DNA from 3 places in the Kinneretia sp. DJ1R-11 genome. Region 2 is predicted to be linked to each of the others. Evidence: predicted binding sites of a transcription regulator. Region 2 holds the regulator's gene; each other region holds the start of a gene.
The links. Region 2 encodes sigma-54, which starts transcription at its own class of promoters, with help from an activator protein. Its sites were predicted from a motif close to TGGCANGNAANCTGCTTT; they were not measured.
Positions count from the first base shown of each region.

Region 1 (5,594 bases), on a different contig from region 2:
AAAGAAATCGATTCCGTCAACGTACAAGTCAACGCCGGCAAGAAAGGCATCCAAGTTTTCCTCGGTAACGCCTTCGCCGAAGCTCTCAACCTGAGCCTCAGGATTGATGTCACGTGCCATTTCAGCCAAGACTTCCGCCTTAGGTCGACCCAAGGTCGACATTTGCGCCCCGACCTGACGATTCATGTTGTGGACTTCAAAGCGGTCGAAGTCCGAAATATGGAATGCACCCACGCCCAAACGAGCCAGCGTCAACAAATGCGCGCCACCGACGCCACCCAAGCCTGCCACCGCCACTTTCGAAGCTCGCAGTCGCGCCTGCTCCTCGAGAGTCACCCAACCAGTATTCCGGGAAAACGCGCGCGCATAGTCAAATTCAGATCGAATTTCCATTGCGGCACCTTGTGTTTGCGTAGCGTTCAGTCTTCATATCGCGGCATGATGCCCGAGGAAAACAAGACAATCCAGCCGAAGCAAGAAAACCAGCCCAAATGCATGATCTCCGAGGAAGCAGCATGAGCCCCGAATCTCAAATTCGTCGCATTCTTGACTTGTCTCGCTGGGCACCCAGCGGTGACAACACACAGCCTTGGCGCTTTGAGATCGTCAACCCACAGCACGTCATCATCCATGGTTTTGACACACGCAACCACTGCGTCTACGACTTGGATGGCCACCCAAGCCAGATCGCTTTGGGTGCACTGCTTGAAACCGCATCCATCGCCGCCAGCGAGCATGGCTGGCGCATGCAAGCCACACATCGCGCCGACTCACCTGAAACGAAACCGGTGTTCGACTTGGTGTTTGATTCGGCGCCAGAACTGGCTCGAGACCCCCTGATTGACGTCATTGAGCATCGAAGTGTTCAACGGCGCCCCATGCGAACCCAGTCCCTCACGGCAGCGCAGAAGGCAAGCCTTGCACAAAGCACCCAGGGTGGACATCAGGTTCAATGGCTAGAGGGTTTTTCCATGCGGCTTCAAGCTGCCAAGCTGATGTTCCGGTCGGCAAAAATTCGCCTGACTTCTCCCGAAGCCTACGAAGTCCACCGCGACATCATCGACTGGAGGCAGCAATTCAGCGCCACCAAGGTGCCCGATCAGGCGCTGGGCACGGACCCCCTGACCACCCGCCTGATGCAGTTTGTGATGAGCCGCTGGGAGCGGGTCGAGTTCTTCAATCGTTATATGGCGGGCACATGGACGCCGCGCATTCAACTCGATTTCCTACCCAGCCTACTCTGCGGCGCCCACTTCGCCCTGCTTGCGCCTACGCCACCAAAAACCCTGAACGACTATGTGGCCGGTGGACGTGCCATGCAACGCTTCTGGCTCACAGCCACTCAGCTGGGCCTGCAGTTGCAGCCCGAAATCACGCCCTTGGTTTTTTCTCGCTACGCCCGGGAAGGGCGGCCGTTTTCACGCAAACCCGGCCTGCATGCACTGGCTGAGCAAGTGAAGTTTGAGTTGGAGCAACTCTTGGGGAGCGAGCCCGCCCATCGATCAGTCTTCATGGGGCGGCTAGGCTCCAGTGAGCCTGCCAGCTCCCGCTCACTGCGCAGGCCACTGGATGAGTTGCTGATCCACCCACACTGAAGCAAAGGCAACTCCAAGAACGACTTCAACCATGCAAAAGAGGGCGCCGAAGCGCCCTCTTTTGAACTGTGCCGCCGCGAACTTTCAGCCCAAGGGCGAAGCTCGCAGCATCCGCAAAATCAAGCCTGCTTGCGACGGCGAGCCGTCAGACCCAGACCCAGCAGTGCGAAGCCTGTCAGAGCCAGGGAAGTCGGCTCAGGCACGCTGAAGAAGAAGGACTGGCTGGCATCCGCTTGGCCAATGAAGTTCTTCTGGTTGCCGCCCGTGGCAGGCACGCCGTTACCGGCGCCGCCGATGCCGCTGCCTTGCCAACTGGTCGGCTGAACCCAAGTGCCGTTCGGGCCGTTGGCCGCGCCCTTGGGGCCGAAGGACAGGGTCGACGACACCGAGGTACCCGCAAGATTCGGGGTGATGAAGGCATTGTTCGTCGAAGTCGTACTGCCCTGGATGCTTGCCAAGGTGGTGCCCGTACCCGGATTGACAGCAGCCTGCTGGGTGAACACAGTCTGACCACCGGTGAACACACCACTCAGAATGTTCACGCCATCACCAAAACCGGACTGACTCACCAGGTTGGCATCGGCAGAAGTGTCCAGGTAGATGTTCCAAGTGCCATTCAGCGGGGTGATAGTCACGAAATTGCAAAGTGGATCAACGCAAGTCACCACCTCCTGGAAGTGAGCCTTGACCGTGATTTCATAACCGGCAGCGCCTGTACCCTTGACCAGATTGGGCGTCGAGAACGTACCGCCATTGGCATCAAGAATCGCCGTTGCGAACGAGTTGTAGTACACATCGATGACATCCTGTTTGCCGGCAATGTTGCCGGAGGTAACTGCCTGAATGTCATAGCCCTTGACCAGCACCGACGAGGACGAAGTCCAGTCGAAGCCGCCAAAGTTGTTCAAAACGCCGTACGGCGTCACAAAAGTCGCTGCTTGGGCTGACATCGCGGCGGCCAGGAGGGCGGCTGCGGCCAGGAATTTTTTGCTTGCTTTCATCAAATGCTCCAGAGATACAAAGAGAGAGACTTCTCACCTTTGCATGTCAATTAGCATTTGCTATGCCAGAAAAAAAAATTCATTTAATATCAACAACTTATTGAGCCAACCTCCTCCAACCCCCAAGAACTAGGGATAGCATTGGAAACCCAACCGACACCCTTGATCGAGGGATAGACTTGCAATCTCGTGAAATCAGTCACAAACAAAAAAGGGTGCCGAAGCACCCTTTTCACTGCCAGATCAACCGCGGCCACAAGGCCTTGGTTGAACAGCCACCATCTCTCAAGCTTGCTTGCGGCGACGAGCCGACAGACCCAGACCCAGCAGCGCGAAGCCGGTCAGAGCCAAAGAAGTCGGCTCCGGAACGCTGAAGAAGAAGGATTGGCTGGCGTCAGCCTGACCCACGAAGTCACGCTGGTTGCCGCCAATGGCAGGCACGCCATTGCCGCCGCCGCCGATGCCGCTACCTTGCCAGCTGGTCGGCTGAACCCAAGTGCCATTCGGGCCATTGGTTGCATTCTTAGGACCGAAGGACAGCGTCGACGACACGGTGGTGCCGTTCAGATTCGGGTTGATGTAGGCATTGTTGGTCGAGGTCGTGTTGCCCTGAACGCTGGCCAGAGTCGTACCCGTGCCCGGATTGACCGAAGCTTGGCTGGTGGCCACGGTCTGACCACCGGTGAAAGTGCCGCTCAGAATGTTCACGCCATCACCAAAGCCGCTTTGAGTCAGCAGATTGGCATCGGCCGATGTGTCCAGGTAGATATCCCAAGTGCCAGTCAGCGGAGTGATGCTCACAAAGGTGCAATTCGCATCGAGGCAAGTCACCACTTCTTGGAAATGAGCCTTGACCGTGATTTCATAACCTGCACCGCCTGTACCCTTGACCAGACCGGCTGTCGTGAAGGTGCCGCCGTTGGCATCCAAAACAGCGTTTGCAAACGAGTTGTAGTACACATCGATGATGTCTTGCTTGCCAATAGAGTTGCCGGGCTGATTTGCACGGATGTCATAGCCTTTGACCAGCACCGACGCGGACGAGGTCCAGTCGAAACCGCCAAAGTTGTTGAGCACGCCGTCAGGCGTACCGAAAGTTGCAGCGTTGGCCGAACCCAGCAAAGCCAGCAGGCTCAAACCGGACAGAAACTTCTTCGTTGCTTTCATGGTATTTCTCCTGAGATTGGTGGGAATCGTTCCCTAGCTACTGAATTGCACGCATCATGCCAAGAAGAAAAAACCCTTTAAAAACAATAACTTAAACATCAACGCCACTCGGAAATTTACTACGACGCCCAAGCCTGTAAAGAATCTCGACAAGACATATTCAGAGTTTTGACTGAACGGCCTTGAACTCAGCGCTGTTCGCAAACGCTGGAGCATCCGCGGCCAACTTCTTCAGCTGCGCCTGCGCCTGGTCTTTCTGCCCTGCGACAAGCAGGTGCCGAGCCAGATTCAAACGAAAATCCGAACTACCCGGCATCAATGCCACAGCCTTCTGCTGGAGTTCCACAGCTTTTGAGTACTCACCAGCGGCGGCATAGACATCAGCGACGGTGTCCATGACGCCCGGACTATTGGGCTGCAATGCCAGGGCTTTTTCCGCATACTCCCTCGCCTTGCCATCCTTGCGCTTGAGCGCCAGCGTCGCGAGATTGTTCAAGGCCGCCACGTTTTCGGGTTGCAAGGCAAGCACTTGGGCATACCAGCGCTCTGCCTGCTCAGGGCGAGAGCGGGCCAGTTCCACATCCCCGAGATAGAACAGGAACAAGGCATCAGTGCCATACGCCTTGCTGCGCTCTTGAGCGAATTTGTCGGCCGCCTCCAATTCTTTGCCGCTGAGCAAGGCCTTGTGGAGCTTCATCGCCACTTCACTGCGACGGAAATCGACATTCAGGGCTTGCTTGTACCAACGCACCGCCGCTGGCCATGACTTTTGAAAGGCCGCTACATCCCCGGCCAGGGCGTAGCCGAAATAATTTTTGGGCTGCTCGCGCTGAATTTGCAAACAGAGTTTCTCAGCCTCGTCGCCACGCCCCGAACCCACCAAGACCGACGCCATGGCCGCCTGCGCCTCCTGGAATTGAGGCTGTATCTGCAAAGCCTTCTTCAGAACCGCAAGCGCTTGAGCAGGCTCACCCTTCCCCACATACAGTCGACCCAAAGCCATCAAGGGCGCGACTGAATTCGGCTGCAGGGCCGCCCACTTGCCATAACTGGCCTCCGCTTGATTGAAGTCGCGTCCGGCCATTTGAACCGTGCCCAGAATTCGCAAAGCCTCCGGACGCCCCGGGAACTGCGTGACCGTGTCCTGAGCCAGAGTCAGCGCCTTCTTGACGTTGTTCTGCTCCAGGTAAATCCCAGACAAATGCTCGCGCGGAGAAATCTCTCCAGGAAGGGCTTTCACTGCTTCTTCGAGCAGGCCAGCCAATTCAGCGGGAGCAGCGCCCCGCTGTGCCCGCAGCCCGATGGCGGCCATACGCGCCTGCAGGTTTTTGGGGTTCTCCGTGGCCATGCGATCAAAACGGGCAATCGCCGCCTCAATCTTTCGCTCCTTCAGGTCGAGATCAGCCAAGCCACGCGCTGCAGGGAAGGACTGCGAGTCGATCTTCAGCGCTGCCTCAAATGCCAAGCGAGCCTTGTCCGCGCTGCCTTTTTGAACCTCGATTTGACCGCGCAGGTTTGCCGCGTCGGGACGCTGCGGCTCCTTCTTCTCCAGCACGGCAACCGCCTCAAGTGCGCGCGCATAGTCTTTCTTGCCCATCAAAGAGCTGATCAGCGCCAAATCGGAGGTGACGGACTTCTCTTTTTCAGAAATGGCGCGCAATTCCTGAATGCCCAATTCAACCTCGCCCTTTTTGAGCTTGTCGACAGCAAGGTAGGTGCGGGCGCGGGAATCCTTGGGATTCAATTGCATGACTTGTTTGAAGAGCGATTCAGCTCGGGCAAACTCACCCAACTTGAGGCTGGCTTCAGCACCAACGGCCACGATCTCCGG
Region 1 covers NZ_JAJIRR010000013.1:13,257-18,850, forward strand. The annotation lists gene LNV23_RS18850 (ThiF family adenylyltransferase) at 1-393, opposite strand, end outside; gene LNV23_RS18855 (nitroreductase family protein) at 516-1,595, shown strand; gene pepA (flocculation-associated PEP-CTERM protein PepA) at 1,715-2,596, opposite strand; gene pepA (flocculation-associated PEP-CTERM protein PepA) at 2,882-3,763, opposite strand; gene prsT (XrtA/PEP-CTERM system TPR-repeat protein PrsT) at 3,924-5,594, opposite strand, start outside.
Region 1: a site for sigma-54 is predicted at 2,647-2,664, ahead of pepA (flocculation-associated PEP-CTERM protein PepA). Genes of this name have one in related genera too.

Region 2 (5,594 bases):
GGACCTCACGGCGGCCACGCCGGGCCGCGGCGTTGTCGGCCTGCTCGGCCAGCACGGCCTCGAAGTCCGCCAGAGCTTGGCCCTGCTGGCCCAGGGCCAATCGGGCTTGCGCCAGGCCCAGCCGGGCTTCGAGCTCGGCTGGCCAGCGCTGAAGCAAGTTCTCGAACACCTGTCGTGCCGGCTCCAAGGACTGCGCTTGCAGCAGGAACTTGCCATAGGCCAGATGCAGGGCTCTATCGTCAGGCTGGGCCTGGATGCGCGCTTGGAAATCGTTGCGTTGGGCCCGGTGCGCCTGCAGCAATTCCGGGCTCGGCCGCATGACGCACAGATCGCTCCAATAGCCACTGCCGGACTGTCCCAGGGCGACCATCAGCCTTTCGCTGCCGGGCGCGTCGTCGAAACCGCAGGCCGCGCTGCCGCCAGCCGGCGAATCCACCTCGATGACGCGTTCTGTGGCCGGCCCCTTGAAGGATTCGACCATCAGGTAGCGGCCTCGCAGAGTGCGGTCGCGGGCCCAGCCGGCGCTGGTCTGCTGCTCGGCTGTGCTCAGTTCGCGGCTGCTGAGCAGGCGGGCACGGAACACCAGGCTGGCATGGAGGAACGCTTGTTCGTCATTGTTGTTGATGTTGCAGCTGCAGGCCTGTCCGTCCATGAGGGCGCTGCCCAGCAGCAGGGCGACAACGCCTTGACGCAGGCCCCCGAAGCGGCTCAAGGCGCTGGCGACTTGCAAAAGGCCGGTCCTGAGATGGAGCATGGAAGGTGAAGGGCGGGGTGGCGAGGCCGCGAGCCTAGCGTCCGCAAGGCCGCGATCAGTCGACTTGCGCCGAGTCCTGCTCTTCGCCACCGCGCGGCTTGCGCGCCGAGCCCTTGACCAGGTCGAAGCGGAACAAGCGGCACTCGATCGGGCCGTTCCACATCGGGAACTTGCGCGATTCCTTCAGGCGCATTTTGCTGGGCAGCTTCATGTCCGGGCAGAGCAGCCAGGCGGTCCAGCCGGCGGCGTTCAGGGTGTAGGCGCGCTTCCAATGCGCGGCCAGGCGGGGGAAGAAGTCGTCGCCGGCGTCGCGCGCTTCGGAGCCGCCGGCATCGCGGCTCATCTGCACATTGCCCGCCTTGCCGCGCACCTCGATGCGCTCGCCGTAGGGCGGGTTCATCAAGATGGTGCCGGGCATGCCCTCGGGCAGCTCGGGCGCCGGGCGTTCGAGGGCATCACCGCCGTTGAACTGGATGTACTGGGCCACGCCGGCGCGCTCGGCATTGCGGCGTGCGAAGTCGACCATGCGGAAGGCCACATCGCTGCAGAAGATGGGCACGGCGGGCGCATGCTCGCGGTCCTTGGCGGCCTGCTTGATGGCCTGCCAGCGGCCACGCAGGGGCACGAAGGGCAGCTGGCGCTCGAAGGCAAAGCGGCGCTGCATGCCGGCGGCCATGCCGCAGGCGATCTGCGCGGCCTCGACGGCGATGGTGCCCGAGCCGCAGCAGGGGTCGTGCAGGGCGCCGCCGGTCTCGGGCGTGCCCTTCCAGCCTGCGGCGGCCAGCATGGCGGCGGCCAGGGTTTCCTTCAGCGGGGCGTCACCTTTGTCCTCGCGCCAGCCGCGCTTGAAGAGCGGTTCGCCCGAGGTGTCGATGTAGAGCGTGGCGTCGGTTTCGCTGAGGTGCAGCATCACCGGCAGGTCGGGGAAGCGGGTGTCGACGCTGGGCCGCTCGCCGGTGGCGTCGCGCAGTACATCGCAGATCGCGTCCTTCACGCGCAAGGTGGCGAAGTTGAGGCTGCGCAGGGGCGAGCGCTGGGCCACGGTGTCGACGCGAATCGTCTCGGCCGGCGTGATCCAGTCGCACCAATCGATGCGGCGAGCCAGGGCGTAGATGTCGTCTTCGTGGCGGTAGCCGCCTGAGATCAGCTCGATCAGCACGCGCTGGGCCAGCCGGCACTCGAGGTTGAGCTTCATCACGCCTTCAAGATCGCTCTTCAGCGCGATGCCGCCGCGCAGCACCTCGATATGCGTCTTGGGCAGGATGGCCCGCACCTCTTCGTCGAGCAGGCGCTCCACGCCCGAGGGGCAGGAGACGAAGAGGTGGTGCAGGTCTTTGGGGGATTCTTTGGCGGCCATCCTCCGATTGTCCCAGGAATGGCCGCCTCGGCCGGACTCAGGCGCGGCGACGGCGGCTCAAGCCCAGCACGGCCACCAGGCCCAGGCCCAGGCCCATCAGCAGCCAGGTTTCCGGCTCCGGAACGGCGGCCAGCATGCCTTGGCCGAGCACGCTGTGGGTGACTGCGGTTGGATGGACGCGGTCCCAGAACATATAACCGTCAGGGTTGCTGCAGGTGCTGCCATTGGGCTGGCCGACATAGCCGGTGAAGCAAGCCTCGGTGACATTGCTGAGACCGTACTGGGCGGCGTTGTCGATCAGGTTTTGCTGCGCGCCCAGGGTGTCGAAATAGCGGATGTCGATGCCAGGCAGGGCGCGCAGCTGTGTCAGCGCGCCGTTCAAACCCTGGTTGAAGCCGAGCGAGAGCAGGTGCAGCTGACCGGCGGCACCGGAGCTGAGGCCGCCCGGGGTCTGGCCCAGGTCGGGCAGGCCTGGCATCAGGAAGTGGCGTGCGCCCAGGCCGTACAGCGTCTGAACGGCGTTGCTGAGGTTCTGGATGGCCGTCTGTGCGGTCGCCTGAGAATAGCCCTGGTACTGGAAGTCATTGGCGCCACCCCAGAGGAAGTACAGGGCCTGGCTGTCGGCCGCGCCACCACCCAAGCCGGCCTGGAAGGCCCCGACCTGGGACAGCATGCCGGTGTTCTGCAGGGCGGCCGGTGCGCCGGCGGCCACGGCGGCGCCGTTGAGCAAGCCGGTTTGGGCGCCGCCCCAGGCGTAGTCCTGCAGGGTCACGCCCAGGCCTTGGGCCAGATGCTCGATGGCGACCGGCCCGTTGGAGAAGCGGCCCTGGTAGTAGTTGCCGGGCTGCGGCACGGTGCCGCCTGTGGCTTGATAGAAATTACCCTTGTCCGAGAGGCTGTCGCCGAAGGCGACGATGCGGCTGTAAGCGGGGGGGCTGATCGAGCTGACGGCCTGCGCTTGCGCGGCAACGCTCAGGGCCAGACCGGCCGTCATCATCAGGGCGGAGGAGGAGATGCTGTGCCAGCGGCGTTGGGAGGCAGAAGTAGCGTTCACGACAGTCCTTTCAAGTAACGGGCCAAGTCGGCGGCATGATGGCATACCGCGGCCTGGGAATCACTCGAAATTCGCGTGCGTGTGCACGTTTGGGGCTGGGGGCCGGTGAACAGGTGAATGGGTGAATCGTGAATCGTGAATCGTGAATCGTGGGGTGCTGCTCACCCCTTCACTTGTTCACTCCCCCTCAAACCACGCGCCGCATTGTCGTCGTCCCAATATGCATGCCTTCGCGGTACTTGGCGACGGTGCGGCGGGCGACCTGGATGCCTTGTTCTTCCAACATATTGGCCAGGGCGCTGTCGGACAGGGGCTTGGCCGGGTTCTCGGCGGCGATGAATTGCTTGATCAGCTCGCGCACGGCGGTGCTGGAGGCCTCGCCGCCGGCTTCGGTGGAAAGACCCGAGCCGAAGAAGTACTTGAGCTCGTAGGTGCCGAAAGGCGTGGCCATGTACTTGGCCGTGGTCACGCGCGAGATGGTTGATTCGTGCAGGCCGAGCTCGTCGGCGATCTCGCGCAGCACCAGCGGCTTCATGGCGACGGCGCCGTGGCTGAAGAAGCCCTTCTGGCGCTCGACGATGGCGGTGGAGACGCGCAGGATGGTGTCGAAGCGTTGCTGGATGTTCTTGATGAACCAGCGCGCCTCCTGCAGCGCGCCGCCCAGGGCACTGTTGCTGATGCCGCCGCGCGTCTGGCGCAGGGCATTGGCATAGAGCTCGTTGATGCGCAGCTTGGGCGCGACCTCGGGGTTAATGATGACGCGCAGCTCGCGCCCGACCTTGCGCACGATCACATCGGGAATCACCGCCGGCGCCTGGCCGCGGGCAAAGCGCCGGCCCGGCTTGGGCTCGAGCGCCACGATCAGGGCCTGGGCTTCGCGCAGCAAGGGCTCGTCGGCGCCGGTCAGCAGCATCAGGCGGCGGCTGTCGCGCTTGGCCAGCAACTCCAGATGCTTTTTGCAGATCATGATGGCGATCACCTGCGGCGCGCTGCGTGGCAGCTGGCGCAGTTGCAGCTCCAGGCACTCGGGCAGATCGCGTGCGCCGACGCCGGCAGGGTCCATATGGTGCAGCCACTTCAGGGCGATGCGCAGGTGGTCGAGCAGGTCCTCGCGTTCGGCCGCGCTGTCCTCGCCCGCGTCGGGGATCAAGGCCTCGGCAATCGACTCCAGGCTGTCTTCCAGCAGGCCGTCCTCGTTTAGGGAATCGATCAGCAGGCGCAGGGCCAGCTGGTCGGACTCGCTCAAGCTCATGCCCGCCATCTGCTGCTGCAAATGTTCTTGCAGGGAGATCTCGGCCGACTCCTGCTCGCTGCGCTCGCCGTCTTCGTCGTTGCTGCCCGAGCCGCTGCCGCTGTTGCTGGGCAGCTCGCGGATGCCGTCGAAATCGTCACCTTCGGTGCCGTTCTCCCAGTCCTCTCGCTCGCTGTTGCCGAAGTCCTCGGCCTTGAGCTCGGGCGTGGCCTCGGCCTCGGCGCCGCCGCCCAGTTCGCGCTCGGCGCCGCTGTCTTCGGCGGCACTGGCCTGGCGCAGCTCGGGCAGTTCGGGCGCGGCGACGGAGAAGTCGTCCTCGGTTTCGAGCAGCGGGTTCTGCGCCAGCATCTGCTCGACTTCCTGGTTCAACTCCAGGGTCGAGAGCTGCAGCAGACGGATGGACTGCTGCAGCTGCGGCGTCAGCGCCAGATGCTGACTCAGGCGAACCTGGAGCGATTGCTTCATGGCCGCAGGCCCGGCGCTGTCAGGAGGCTCGCCATCACATCACATGCGGAAATGTTCGCCGAGATAGACCTTGCGCACATCGGCGTTGGCGACGATCTCGTCCGGCGTGCCCTCGGCCAGTACCGAACCCTCGCTGATGATGTAGGCGCGGTCGCAGATGCCCAGGGTCTCGCGCACATTGTGGTCGGTGATCAGCACGCCGATCTGGCGCGCCTTCAGGAAACCGATGATGCGCTGGATCTCCAGCACCGCGATCGGGTCCACGCCGGCAAAGGGTTCGTCCAACAGGATGAAGCGCGGCTGGGTGGCCAGGGCGCGGGCAATCTCGACGCGGCGGCGTTCACCGCCCGAGAGCGCCGGTGCCGGGCTGTCGCGCAGCTTCTCGATGCTCAGGTCGTGCAGAAGGGCTTCCAGCAGTTCCTTGATGCGCGGCTCTTTCAGCGCGCGGCCCTGCTCGTCGCGCTGCAGTTCCAGCACGGCACGGATGTTTTGTTCCACCGTCAGCTTGCGGAAGATCGAGGCTTCCTGCGGCAGATAGCTCAGCCCCAGGCGGGCGCGCTGGTGGATGGGCAGGTGCTCGACCGACTGGCCGTCGATGCGGATCTCGCCGGCATCGGCGCGCACCAGGCCAACGATCATGTAGAAGCTGGTGGTCTTGCCGGCGCCGTTGGGGCCGAGCAGGCCGACCACCTCGCCGCTGTTGACGCCCAGG
Region 2 covers NZ_JAJIRR010000001.1:655,274-660,867, reverse strand. The annotation lists gene LNV23_RS02735 (pentapeptide repeat-containing protein) at 1-754, opposite strand, end outside; gene LNV23_RS02730 (THUMP domain-containing class I SAM-dependent RNA methyltransferase) at 810-2,111, opposite strand; gene LNV23_RS02725 (SGNH/GDSL hydrolase family protein) at 2,149-3,165, opposite strand; gene LNV23_RS02720 (RNA polymerase factor sigma-54) at 3,353-4,882, opposite strand; gene lptB (LPS export ABC transporter ATP-binding protein) at 4,922-5,594, opposite strand, start outside.

Region 3 (5,594 bases), on a different contig from region 2:
CGCTGGGCAATGCCGCCGTGCTGCCCATCAGCTGGATGTACTGCCGCATGATGGCTGCCGACGGCCTGCAGGCTGCGACCGAAGTGGCCATCCTCTCGGCCAACTATGTGGCCGCCCGTCTGGCGGACGCTTACGACATCCACTTCAGCGGCAATATCGATGGCATCAAGGGCGGCGGTGTGGCCCACGAGTGCATCCTGGACATCCGCCCGCTGAAGGACGCCACCGGCGTCGGCGCTGAGGACGTGGCCAAGCGCCTGATCGACTACGGCTTCCATGCGCCCACTCTGTCCTTCCCGGTGGCCGGCACCTTGATGGTCGAACCGACCGAGAGCGAATCCAAGTTCGAGTTGGACCGCTTCTGCGACGCCATGTTGGCCATCCGCGCCGAAATCGCCAAGGTCGCCGACGGCAATTGGACCGCCACCGACAACCCGCTGGTCAATGCACCGCACACGGCCGAGAGCCTGCTGGCTGCTGAGTGGACCCATGGCTACAGCCGCGAAGAAGCGGCCTACCCGGTGGCCTCGCTGCGCCGCCAGAAGTACTGGGTGCCGGTCGGCCGCGTCGACAACGTCTACGGTGACCGCAACCTGAGCTGCTCCTGCCCGCCCATGAGCGATTACGAGTAAGCGTTTCAAGACGCTCGGCATTGCCCTGCCAGAGCCGGCTTGCTGTCTGATGGACCCACCACCATCGACGCCAGCCGGCTTTTTCACAAGACTGGCCTGATTCTTCAGGCCAGGCTCGGATCTCACACCAACGCTTGGAGGCCCCATGGCCGTTTCAGTCTTCGACCTCTTCAAGATCGGCATCGGCCCGTCCAGCTCGCACACCGTGGGCCCGATGCGTGCCGCGCGCATGTTTGTGCAGCGTCTGCGCCACGAAGGTGTGCTGGACAAGACCACCCGCGTGGTCTCGCAGATGTACGGCTCGCTCGGCGCCACCGGCAAGGGCCACGGCAGCGACAAGGCGGTGCTGCTGGGCCTGGCCGGCCATGAGCCGGACACGGTGGACGTCGAGCAGGTGCCGGCTTACCTCGACGCCATCCGCAGTGGCGGCCGCATCCGCTTAGGCGGCGAGCATGAGATCGAGTTCAACGAGGCCAAGGACCTGGTGCTTTTCAAGCGCCAAAGCCTGCCCTTCCATGCCAATGGCATGCGTTTCTCAGCCTTCGATGCGGAAGGCGTGGAAATCCAGCAGCGCACCTACTACTCGGTCGGCGGCGGCTTTGTCGTCAGCGACGAGGTGGCGGCCGACGGCAGCAAGCAAAAAGTCATCGCTCCCGACGCGGCCGTGCTGCCCTACCCCTTCAAGTCGGGTGACGATTTGCTGGTGCTGAGCAAGCAGCATGGCATTTCCATCGCCGAGATCATGCGCCGCAACGAACGCCACTGGCGCAGCGATGAAGAGACCCGCGCCGGCCTACTCAAGATCTGGCAAGTGATGCAGGACTGCGTGAGCCGCGGCTGCCGCACCGAGGGCATCCTGCCCGGCGGCTTCAAAGTCAAGCGCCGCGCCGCGCAGTTGCACCGCGACCTGACCGCCAACCCGGAAGCCGCCCTGCGCGACCCGCTGCAGGTGATGGACTGGGTCAATCTCTACGCTTTGGCGGTCAATGAAGAAAACGCCGCCGGCGGCCGCGTCGTCACGGCGCCGACCAATGGCGCTGCCGGCATCGTGCCGGCCGTCCTGCATTACTACACGCGCTTCTATCACGGAGCCAACGAAGACGGCGTGGTTGACTTCCTGCTGACCGCTGCGGCCATCGGCATCCTCTACAAGGAAAACGCCTCGATCTCGGGCGCCGAAGTCGGCTGTCAGGGCGAGGTCGGCGTGGCCTGCTCGATGGCCGCGGGTGCGCTCTGCCAGGTCATGGGCGGCACGCCCGAGCAGGTCGAGAACGCGGCCGAGATCGGCATGGAGCACCATCTGGGCCTGACCTGCGACCCGGTCGGCGGCCTGGTGCAGATCCCCTGCATCGAGCGCAATGCGATCGCTTCGGTCAAGGCCATCAATGCCGCCCGCATGGCGCTGCGCGGCGACGGCACCCACTTCGTCAGCCTGGACAAGGTCATCAAAACCATGCGCGACACCGGCGCTGACATGATGACCAAGTACAAGGAAACTGCACGGGGCGGGCTGGCGGTCAATATCGTCGAGTGCTGAACCGGGCTCAAGTCTCCAAGACAAAAAAAGGCGACCCGAGGGTCGCCTTTTTGCTCAGCGCGGACGAGACATCAAGCGCTGCGGCGGCGGCGTGAGACCGCGCCCAGGCCCGCCAAAGCCAGTCCAACCAGGAGCATGGAGCTGGGTTCAGGCACGGTCGAGGGCGGCTGCACCGAGCCATTGCGCACGCTGAAGCTGTAGCGACCGGCGACATTGGAGTTCAGCGAACCGGCGACCAAAGACTGACTGCCGCCATCCAGCAGCGCGCCGTTCACGGCCGAGCCGGGCAGTTCGAAGGAATTGCTGTTGCCATTGGACCAACCGACGCGAGCCGAATTGCCGCCTTGGCCATTGCTGCCGCCGCTGGTCGGGTGGTCACCGGTTTCCCATTGCACCTTGTCATAGTTGAATTCGAAGTCGAAGTCGCCGGCGCCGATGTCGGAGCGGTCGGTGACGATCAGCTGGAAGCTGTTCAGCTTGTTCGACTGTTGGTTGAAGTAGCCCACGTCGATCCAGTTCACGCCGAAGACCTTGTGGCCATTCAGCAGGCCGGTGCCGTACTGAGTTTCGCGGCTGTTGAGATTCCGTGTGTCCACATCGGCGAAGAAGGCCGCGAGGATCTGACGGTTAGCGCCCTGCAGCCCGAAAGGGGTGAAGGTCGGCAGCGGCTGATCGAAAGTCACATTGCCGTTGTTGTTGACGTAGAGCTGGGAGAACTGGCTGCCAAAGAAATTGACATTGAAACCCATGTTGACGAGGCCGGTGGAACCGTCGTCGTTACGTGTCAGGGTGTTGCCCGTGAACAGGTCCGCATTGCGAACCGCGCCAGCCAGTGCCGAAGAACTGGCGGCTACCAAGCCGGAAACCAACAGTGCGGCGGAAAACAAGGTCTTGATCTTCAATTCATGTCCCTACAAGAGTCCAAAACAAAAGTTCGCCGAGCGGCGAACTTGCTTTGTGACGCAGGGTTCATGCCAGATTTACAAGTCATTGAATCGCGGTAATTTGCACGCAACAGAACGTAACCCTGTCAAAAAACCCGACATAGTTGTAACAACTGCACACATATTCACCATGACCAGTGTCATGGGTCAGGGCCAAACTCGCGACCAAATCAGCGCTTGAGCGGCGGACTGTCCTGCGGCAACCAGCGCTTGTAGATGGCAGCAAAGCTGCCGTCGCGTTTCATGGCATCGAGCTGGGTCTGCCAGGCCTTGACCCGCGCATCAGGCGTGTCCGGCGAAAAGGCGATATAGCCCTCGGAGCTGGCATAGCTGTAGACGATTTCGAGCGACTCCTCAGGCACGCCGGCTTGCGCCATGATCTTGGGCATGGACAAACGCTCGGTGGCAAAGTAGTCGGCACGCCCGGCCAGGAGCATGCGAATGGCCGACGGAGGATCGGCCACACTGACCAGATTCCGGAAGCCTAGCTGCTTGAGCTCTTCCGAGGTGTACCAATCACGCACCACCAGCACGGCCTTGGCACGCTTGGCGTCTTCCATGCTGCGCAGGCGCACACCGCCACGCGCCGGCCCGTAGATGGAACTGTAGAAGGTCACCACCGGACCCACCCATTTGAACAGGCGTTCCCGCCCCGTCGTGCGTGCCATGCTGAACAAGGCGGTCTCCCCGCCCAGCTGGACCTCCCGGTAGGCCCGCGCCCAGGGCATGAACTCGATCGGCAGGTCCAGCTGCAAGCGGCGCTGAATCTCTTGCACCACATCGACCGCAAGCCCTCGGGCTTCACCGCCTTCGCTGAAATTGATGGGCGGAAACTCTTCGCTGAGCAGGCGCTTCTGCGCCATGCTGGGCCCGGCCAGACACAGGGCGAGCAGCGCGGGGAACAGGGCGCGTGTGAAAAAACGTCGATCCATCGGTGAAAAGAATAGCAGCCGCTCACGCTGGCTCACGCTCGGCCGCGCCGAATACCGGTCTTTTCACATGGGCTTGGCCGCTGCGAGCTTTGCCCGTTCAGCACGCGTGCGGTGTCTACAGATCGCGAGCCAGACCCGCAAACTGTTGCAGCATGAAATTCCAGTAGGGCAAGACACAGTCAATATGACCCGAAGGCTGGCTGGGGCACGCGTTCAGACTGACTTGCCGGCCGGCGCCTTGCCGCGCCATGCTGTCCAGGGCCAGGCTGGCGTTCAGATAGGGCACGGTCCGGTCCTCGCGACCATGAAACAAGTAGACCGGTTTCTGCGGCGCCCAGTCATGGACATCGCTTTCGGCCTTCAGGCTCGCGATGTCGTCGGCCAGATAGAGGTCGATGAAACGGGGGGCGAAGCGGATGTCGCTGTCCGCGTCCACCACCAGCTTGAGCAACTCATCGCGGACGCGCTGCCGCACGCTGTCGCTCAGGTACCGAAGCAGGCCAGGGTTCAGCAAGGTGCCGAGCAGCGGATTCTTCTCCTTGACCTGGCGCAGCAACTCGTCCAGGGTGGCCGACACACTGTAGGCCCCGGCTCCCGGCGCACTGGCCAGCAGCTGCAGACGAAGGGGGCTCTGGCTGTTCTGCAAGGCCCGGTGAGCCGCCATGGTGACATAGCCACCTTGCGAATAGCCGCCCATGAAGAGCTGGCGGTTGTCCGCAATGCCGGCGCTGTAGCGCCAGTAGCGCGCCGCCGTCAGCAGGTCGTTGACGGCCGACGCCGATGGAGCGGCTTGCAAATAAGGGTGAGGCAGCTGCTTGGATAAGCCGTAACCGATGTAGTCGGCCGCGACCACGATATAGCCGGCCGAGGCCATCATCACAACGGCTTCGCTGGCCACCGCCTGGTGGCTGGGTGCCTCGTTCTCATGCATCAAGGTGGCGTGCTGGTAGCTGAGCACCGGGCTGGGCGCACCGGCCGGCTTGCTCGGTACCGCCACCAGGCCGGAGGCCAGCACCTCGCGGCCTTGGCCGTCACGGCTGAGGTACTCCAGGCGATAGGCTCGGACCTCGTAGCGCGGTGTCAGCTGCGGGGCACGCGCCCCGGCCGCCTGGAGCACCGCGGCAATCTCACCAACGGGGATGCTGCGCAAGAGGCTGGTCTGACGCCATTCACCGGGGCCCGTCGCATTGAGGATGGGCTCGACCGGAGGAACGGGCACGGGCAACGGTTCGGGCACGGGATTCGGGCCTGTACCGCCCGAGCCAGAACAGGCCGACAGCGCCGCCGCACAGAACAGCACACTCAAGCGTCGACAGAGCCTCAGGCGACTGATGTTCCACTGGCTGTTCTGGTCCATGGGCCCTCCCCGGGCGGGCTGGTCAGCCTCCGGTCGGATGGCCGGTTAGCAGGCGCAGCGTGCAAGCAAGCAAGCAACGGCCGGCATTTCACGCAATGCCGACCGTCCCGTCAAGCCTCCGAAGCACTGGCCTTGCAAGTGGCGGTCGCCGCCACCTCAAGGCCTGGGAGCTGCGCCCTGAGCTCAGTCACC
Region 3 covers NZ_JAJIRR010000007.1:130,086-135,679, forward strand. The annotation lists gene gcvP (aminomethyl-transferring glycine dehydrogenase) at 1-632, shown strand, start outside; gene LNV23_RS13475 (L-serine ammonia-lyase) at 778-2,169, shown strand; gene LNV23_RS13480 (nidogen-like domain-containing protein) at 2,241-3,071, opposite strand; gene LNV23_RS13485 (substrate-binding periplasmic protein) at 3,284-4,045, opposite strand; gene LNV23_RS13490 (prolyl oligopeptidase family serine peptidase) at 4,161-5,402, opposite strand; gene LNV23_RS13495 (efflux RND transporter permease subunit) at 5,586-5,594, opposite strand, start outside.
Region 3: a site for sigma-54 is predicted at 3,129-3,146, ahead of LNV23_RS13480 (nidogen-like domain-containing protein). Genes of this name have one in related genera too.